2 regions of the Paenarthrobacter sp. NPDC089714 genome follow, and region 2 is predicted to be linked to the other one. Evidence: riboswitches for the same ligand, from Rfam matches in the RefSeq annotation. Region 2 holds a riboswitch; the other holds the start of a gene.
The links. A riboswitch is a leader RNA that binds a small molecule or an ion and turns the genes downstream of it on or off. The one in region 2 is predicted to bind S-adenosylmethionine.
Positions count from the first base shown of each region.

Region 1: linked by a shared signal. The riboswitch ahead of ACIPY3_RS03430 (aminotransferase class V-fold PLP-dependent enzyme) and the one ahead of ACIPY3_RS18775 (LLM class flavin-dependent oxidoreductase) in region 2 are both predicted to bind S-adenosylmethionine.

Region 1 is NZ_JBIVGX010000001.1:703,527-707,364, forward strand. Features, by position in the region: gene ACIPY3_RS03425 (class I SAM-dependent methyltransferase) at 1-435, opposite strand, end outside; gene ACIPY3_RS03430 (aminotransferase class V-fold PLP-dependent enzyme) at 525-1,919, opposite strand; SAM riboswitch class IV at 1,954-2,067, opposite strand; gene hisN (histidinol-phosphatase) at 2,213-3,025, opposite strand; gene ACIPY3_RS03440 (ribosome small subunit-dependent GTPase A) at 3,080-3,838, opposite strand, start outside.
Region 2 is NZ_JBIVGX010000013.1:60,008-63,845, forward strand. Features, by position in the region: gene ACIPY3_RS18770 (PLP-dependent cysteine synthase family protein) at 197-1,540, opposite strand; SAM riboswitch class IV at 1,766-1,875, shown strand; gene ACIPY3_RS18775 (LLM class flavin-dependent oxidoreductase) at 1,911-3,008, shown strand; gene ACIPY3_RS18780 (NtaA/DmoA family FMN-dependent monooxygenase) at 3,050-3,838, shown strand, end outside.

The DNA of each region.
Region 1 (3,838 bases), on a different contig from region 2:
CGGACGGAGCACCCTGGCGATTTCCGTGCTGGCTTTGACGGGATCGCACCAATGCCAGGCCTGGGCAACACTGACGACGTCGAAAGCTGAGTCCGCCAGTCCGCTCGCCTCGGCGGTGCCCTCCAACGCATGGACCTGCGGGCACGACAGGCGCAGTTGCGCCAGCATGTCCGTGGAAGGATCGACGGCGGCAACCTCAAGACCTCGGTCCACGAGCAGCGTGGTGAATTTTCCCGTGCCCGCGCCGATGTCGGCCGCGGACTTCGCGCCGGCAGGAAGAAGCCAATCCACGGAGTCTGCAGGGTAGCCGGGACGCACCACGTGGTAGTGCTCGCCGCCATCCTGGAAGCTTTGCCCCAGTTCCTTGCGCCGGACCGCGTGCAGCTTGGGGCCGCCGGGTTGATGCGAACCCTTGGAAGGGTCTTGGGACCGCATGGTGTGTACAGACTCCTCTACCGCGAACGCCGGAAATACCCTACGAATTTACAGCAAGGCAGGGCTGGCCGGGTTACGGCAAAGTGCGGTCAGTCCACGGTGCAGGGAGCAGCGCCTGCGGTACCGGGCGTGTTGGGGGCCCATTCGGGATAGCTGCGGTGGTCGTTCGCCGGAACCCAGCGGCCCTCGTCCACCACGTAGTCCCAGCCCAGCCCGGTGCCCTTCAGTTCCTGGATTCCCTTGAGCAGCCGGGCGGCGTCCTCCAGCCGGGAACCCACGCCGAAGCTGGCGCGCAGGGAACCGGACGGCAGGCCCAGGCGCTTGAGGAGCGGGTGTGCGCAGAACCGGCCATCGCGAAGGCCCACTCCGTGTTCCGCGGACAGGTAGGCGGCTACCAGACCGGCGTCGAATCCCTCCACCGAGAAGTTGACCACACCGATGGTGTCCGTGGAATCACTGAAGATCTGGTGGACGGTTACCCCGTCGATGGCCTGCAGGCCCTCCACAAGGTAGGAGCGGATGGCGGCCTCGTGGTCGTGCCAGGCCTGCTGGTCAAGGCCGGCCAGGACCTGCGTGGCGCGGGCCAGGGTGGCGGCGCCAAGGACGTTGGGGGATCCGCCTTCATGGCGGGCCGGACCTGTCGCCCAGCTGACGGAGTCGAGGCGGGCTTCACGGACTGCGCCACCGCCGGCAAGGTGCGGCGTTCCGGCGTCGAGCCAATCGGGGCGGCCTACCACTACGCCGGCACCGAAGGGTGCATACAGCTTGTGGCCGGAGAAGACCACGTAGTCGACGTCCGCTTCGGCGATGTTGATCCGGCGGTGCGGGGCGAGCTGGGCAGCGTCCACCACGATGCGGGCACCGAATTCGTGGGCAAGGGAGGCCAGTTCCGCGATGGGCAGGATTTCACCTGTCACGTTGGAGGCGCCGGTGACCGCGAGCAGGGAGACTCCGCCTTGGGCCAGTTCGTGGCGCAGGTTGGCGAGGGTCGCAGCAAGCGTGGAAGCGGCTACGACGCTGCGGTGCGGTACGCCCTGCCACGGCAGCAGGTTGGCGTGGTGTTCGATGTCCAGGTACAGGACTTCGCCGGTTGGCGTACCGTCGATCTGCGGAAGGCAGCCGGCCAGCAGGTTGAGGGAGTCGGTGGTGTTACGGGTGAAGATGACGGAGTCATCGGGGCGCCCGCCCACGAAGTCGCGCACGATCTCGCGGGAGTTTTCATAGACGGACGTGCTGATTTGGGACGCGAATCCGGCTCCGCGGTGCACGCTCGCGTAGTACGGCAGGACCTCGTTCAGGTACGCGGACACGATGGTCAGCGCCGGCGCGGAAGCTCCATAGTCGAGGTTGGCGTAGCGGACGTGGCCGCCCTGGATCAGGGGCGCCTGCAGTTCGGCGCCAGTCACGGCGGCAAGGGGCCTGGCGGCCGCGGCTTCCTGCGTGGCAGTGGGAAGGACGGTGGATTCGAACGTAACAGTGCTCATGGGACCTCACTCAAGAGGGACCCCCTTGCGGGGGGATCCGCGCTTGCCGTATCCGTTCCGGACCGGCCTGGTCGTCACCCGGGGCACCCCACCGCGAATGGAGGGTTGCCGGCCAGCAAACCGGGGTTTAGCGCTGGCACTCGTGACCTGTAGTAGACATTAAGGCACCCCGCATGCCGGACACAAAGCCGTCCACTTTGTTAAGCGCATTGTTACGCAGGATGCGGAAAGGGCGGATTTGGCGAATAAAGTGCGGCGGACACCTCCCAGGGGAGGTGTCCGCCGTCGAAAATTCAGAGGAGATCGTCGATTCCCGGATTGAGGCGTTTCAGGACCTCGGAGTGCAGGATCGAGTTGGTTGCCAGTGCGTTGCCGCCGAAGGGGCCATCCTCACCTTCAAGGGAAGTGAACCGGCCGCCCGCCTCCGTGACGATCGGCACGAGGGCCGCCATGTCATAGAGGTTCAATTCGGGCTCGCAGGCGATGTCAACGGCGCCTTCTGCCACCAGGCAGTAGGACCAGAAGTCCCCGTAGGCGCGCGTACGCCAAATGTCCTCGGTGAGGCCGAGGAACTCGTCAAGGTTCCCGCGCTCCTTCCAGCCGGAAAGGCTCGAGTAGGACATGGACGCATCCGCGAGCGTGGAAACGTTGGAAACCTTCAGCCGGGTGGCCGAGGCCAACGAGCGGCCCATGTAGGCGCCCATGCTTTTGGCCGCCCACCAGCGCTTGCCCAAGGCTGGTGCGCTGACCACGCCCACCACGGGTTCGCCTTCGTCGATCAGGGCGATGAGGGTTGCCCACACGGGGACGCCCCTGACGAAATTCTTGGTGCCGTCGATGGGGTCGATGACCCAGCGCCGTGAACCGTGGCCGCTGCTTCCGAATTCCTCACCGAGGACGGCATCGCGGGGGCGTGAACGCGACAACTGTCCGCGGATGGCTTCCTCAGCGGCCTTGTCCGCATCCGTGACCGGCGTCAGGTCGGGTTTGGTTTCGATCTGCAGGTCCAAAGCCTTGAACCGGTCCATGGTCTGGGCGTCCACGGAATCGGCCAGGACGTGGGCCAATCGCAAGTCATCGTTGTAGCTGGAAACGGGTTGGGTCATGCCACCAAACTATCGTGAATCCTCCACGCCCCGGGGGAGGTGAGGCTCCGACCCTCAGTTGACGGTGCCCAATTCCTTGGTTTCCTTGGCCTCCAGGCGGGGGTCGGCACCGAGCAGGCGCCTGAGCGAAGCCAGCCGGGCCACGCCGGAAGGACCGGCGTTGCCTTGGTTGACCCACTCATCCAGCCCGCAGTTCACTGCACTCGCGTCATGTTTGCAGCCACGGTCGCAGGCTTCCGTGCCGGGCTCCAGATCGGGGAAGGAATGCAGGATGCGGTCGGCATCAACGTGGGCAAGGCCGAACGAACGGATGCCCGGGGTGTCGATGATCCAACTGCCGGAAGGAGCGTCCGCCAGTTTGAGGGCCAGGGCGGAGGAGGAGGTGTGGCGTCCGCGCCCGGTGACGGCATTGACCCCACCGGTCGCCCGTTCGGCTCCTGTGAGGGCATTGACCATGGTGGATTTGCCCACGCCGGAGTGTCCCAGCATGACGGTTACCTTGCCGTCGAGGTGGGAACGCAGGCGGGAGACGGCGTCGCTGTCCAAACGGGCGGAGAGCCCGTCGTCTGAACGTGCATCGATGCCGGAGGCCTGCGAATCCGCCGTGCGGCTGATGATGACCGGAAAGTCGAGGCTGAGGTAATTGGCCAGCAGTTCGGCAGGATCCTTGACATCCGCCTTGGTGACGAGGAGCAGCGGCTCGATGCCGGCGTCGTAGGCTGCTACCAGTGCGCGGTCGATGAAGCCGGTGCGAGGCTCCGGGTTCGCTGCAGCCACAACCACCACCAATTGGTCCGCGTTGGCCACCACGAC
Region 2 (3,838 bases):
AAAGTGATTGCTACTGTTCCGAAGCGCACGCGCGATCCGTGTTTAGGGGACCCGTGTCTGGAACCATCATCTGGCCGGTTTGGCTGCCGGGCAGGGACGATCGCGGTAGGGGGCGTGGCGTGGCAGACGGGGTGGAGTTACCCCGCCTTGCCAGGGCCGTCTACGACCACAGGTCCACGGTTTCACCGGATGAGGATCAGCGCAGCGTAGCGGCGATCCGACCGTCGACCAGGACTGCCGCTACTTCCGTCAGGTCAGGCGTCTCCGAGGCGGGGACGCCGACCGCGACGGTCCTGTAAGCAACAGCCGCCGAAGCAGCAGGAGCTGCGTCATCCACCGAGGACAACGACTCCAGGGTCACTACACCCACAACTTCGCGCGGGTGGACGGTTCCAAAGCTATCGCCACGGTCCAGCACCAGGAACGCCGGCTCGCTTGGCCCCAGCGACCGGGTGTGAAGTTCGACGGCGGCCTCCGCCGCTGTCAGGCCGTTCGCCAGGAGATGAACTCCGGCAGGCGCACCGGTGAGGAGCGAGCGGATGGTTCCGTCCGGCGTCGTCGGTTCCAGGAAGCCGAGCGAGGTGAGCCACGCGTCGTCGAAATAGGTGGAGAGGTAGTTCCTGCCCGAGTCGGGGATGACCGCAACGATGGTGTGGCTTTCATCCAAGGTGGCTGCAAGTTCCAGAGCCGCCGCCAAGGCTGTGCCTCCCGTGGCGCCAATGAGCAGCCCTTCCTCGAGTGCTGCACGGCGGGCGGTGAAGATGGCGTCGCGATCGCTGATGCTGAAGTACTTGTCCACCAAGGTGGTGTCGAACGCTTCAGGCCAGATGTCCTCCGCGGAGGCCGGGTGAAGGGGGTGACCGGCACCTTCGGTGTATTTGAGTGAGCCGTTGCCGCCACCGTAGCGGGAGTGCTCAGGGTCTGCCGCAATGACCTGGACCAGGCCGTCGCTGGCTTCCTTCAAGTAGCGGCCGGTGCCGCTGATGGTCCCTCCGGTTCCGACGCTCGCAACGAAATGCGTCACCGCACCCTCAGTGTCTTTCCATATTTCAGGTCCTGTGCCGGCAAAGTGCGCGTCGGGGTTGGCCGGGTTGTCGTACTGGAGTGCCAGCCAGGCACCCGGGGTTGAGGCTGCAAAGGCCGCCGCTCGGTTCGCCAGATGGTCCGGGTGTGAGCGCGGCACGAAGTCGGCCACCAGGTGCACTTCTGCCCCGAAAGCCCGGAGCAGCCGGACCTTTTCCGCTGCAGTGGCAGCGGGAGCGAAGATCACCGAACGGTAGCCCAGTTGTGCCGCCACCAGGCTCAGCCCGATCCCGGTATTACCGCTGGTTCCTTCAACCACCGTCCCGCCAGCCTTTAAGAGTCCGGCCTGTTCAGCTGCGCGGATCATGGACAGTGCAGCGCGGTCCTTGACGCTGCCACCAATGTTCTGGAACTCCAGCTTCGCGTAAATGCGTGGCCGGACGCCCGCGCCGAGCTTCTTCAAACGGAGCAGGGGAGTGCCACCGATGGCATCGAGGACTGATTCGTAGACGGTCATGCCGCCCACGCTAGGAGGCAGGAAAACCGCGCGCCAAAAAGCGTTGAGCAACACGTCAGGCGTCGCTACATGCGGCTCAACGCGACGCAACGCATCGTCACGCGGGGTACAGGCCGGAGTGGAAAATGACGAATTTGGCAGTCCGTTGACGCGGTGTTTCCCGCGTTGACGCCCCGCGTCAGGGCGTTTGTACATTCCTTGGAGGTGCTCCTAGATTCAGTTCCAGGTCAAGAGTCAGCGCGCCAAGGACCGGCTCGCGCTGCGGCAACCCTCAGGCATTAGGTGGCGGGGTGCTCCGGAAACAGACCTGGCCGCGTTTGCGGCAAGTGAATGTCGACCGGCCGCGCGGCGGCCTCTGAAAAGAGAGAACATGCCTACAAATTCTGTACCCGAATTCCGTTCACGCGTTGTTGGGCTGGAGCTCGACGGCGATGGAGCCCACCCGGCTGCGTGGCGAAAGGCGCTCCACGATCCGCAGGCGCTGTTGGGGGGCTTACGGATCCGTGAGACTGTCCAGGCCGCCGATATCGCGGGATTTCACCTTGCCACGTTCAAGGACACCCGGGCCGTGGATGCCGGCAGCACAGGAATCCCAACGCGTATCGACGCCATTCAGCGCGCCGCGTTCGCAGCGCCCCTCACGGGCTCCCTGGGCCTGGTTCCGGAAGCAGGAACGCTCTTCACTGAGCCATTCCACGTCGCAACCCAGCTCGCCAGCCTGGACTACTCCTCCCAGGGCAGGGCCGGTTGGTTGGTGAACGCCGCGAACCTGCTGGAGGAAGCCCGCTCCGTGGGCCGCACGCCGCTGGCAGAGAACGAGGTCGCGGCCGAGGCAGCCGATGTGGTCCAAGCCAGCCGCAGGCTCTGGGATTCCTGGGAAGATGACGCCGTGCTCCGGGACGTGTCCACGGGCCGCTACCTCGACCGGGACAAGATCCACTACGCCGACTTCGAAGGAGCGCGTTTCTCCGTGAAGGGACCGTCCATCATCCCCCGCCCCTTGCAGGGACAGTTGGTGGTATTTGCCCCCGCAGGTCTCATTCCGGCCGTCGAGGCAGACGTTGCCTTGGTATCCGCAGCGTCCGTTGAGGCCCTTCCGACGGCGGCCCACGCGGCAGCGGCGGCTGGTGCCCAGCGGACGCTCGTGGAGTTGGACGTCATCCTGGATGCCCGTGGACAGACGGCCGCCGAGCGCCTGGCCGAATTGGACTCCCACGAGGAATGGCAGGGCGGAGCCCGCTACGCCGGAAGCGCCGAAGGCCTGGTGGAAGTGCTCACCACACTGTTCGCAGCGGCAGACGGCGTTCGCCTCAAGCCTGCTGTCCTGGACATCGATCTTCCCGAACTGGCCTACAAGGTGCTCCCCGCGCTGCACAAGACCGGGTTGGTGACGCCACCCAAACCGGGCGCGACGCTGCGGGAAACGTTCCATCTTCCCCGCCCGGCCAACCGCTACGCCGCGGCCTGACCGACGCCCACGCATCACAGAAACCACAAGAGAGCTCACCCATGACCAAGCACCACCGCATCGCAGGCAACGGGCAGATCCAGTTCGGCGTCTTCTTCCAGGGCGTCAACCACACCACGGTCTGGAAGGACGCAGCCAGCGGCTCGCAGACCGATTTCGAATCCTTCCGCCGCGTGGCCCAGACCGCTGAACGCGGCCTGTTCACCGCGTTCTTCCTGGGCGAGGGCCTCCGCCTCCGCGAGCACCTCGGCAAGATCCACGACCTTGACGTCGCAGGGCGCCCGGACGCCCAGACCGCCCTCGCTGCCCTGGCAGCTGTCACCACCAACATCGGCCTGGTGGCTACCCAGAACACCACCTACAACGATCCCGCGGACCTCGCCCACCGGCTGGCCAGCCTGGACCTCCTGTCCGACGGCCGCGCCGCGTGGAACATCGTCACCACGGACAACGCATGGACCGGCGCCAACTTCCGGCGCGGCGGGTTCCTCAAGCACGAGGACCGCTATAACCGGGCCGAAGAGTTCGTCCAGACGGCCAAAGCGATCTGGGATTCCTGGGCCGACGGCGCAATCGCCGGGTCCCGGAACGACGCCCGCTGGCTCCGCGAAGGCAGCATCACTCCCGTGCACCGCAAGGATGCAAGCTTCGACGTCGAGATCACCGGCCGCCTCCCGCGCTCCACCCAGCACCACCCGGTGCTGTTCCAGGCCGGCGACTCACCCGATGGCCGGGACTTCGCCGTGCGGAACGCCGACGTGATCTTCTCGGCGCACCCCGAACTGGAGGACGCGAAGAAATTCCGCGAAGACATCGTCGCCCGTACCCTC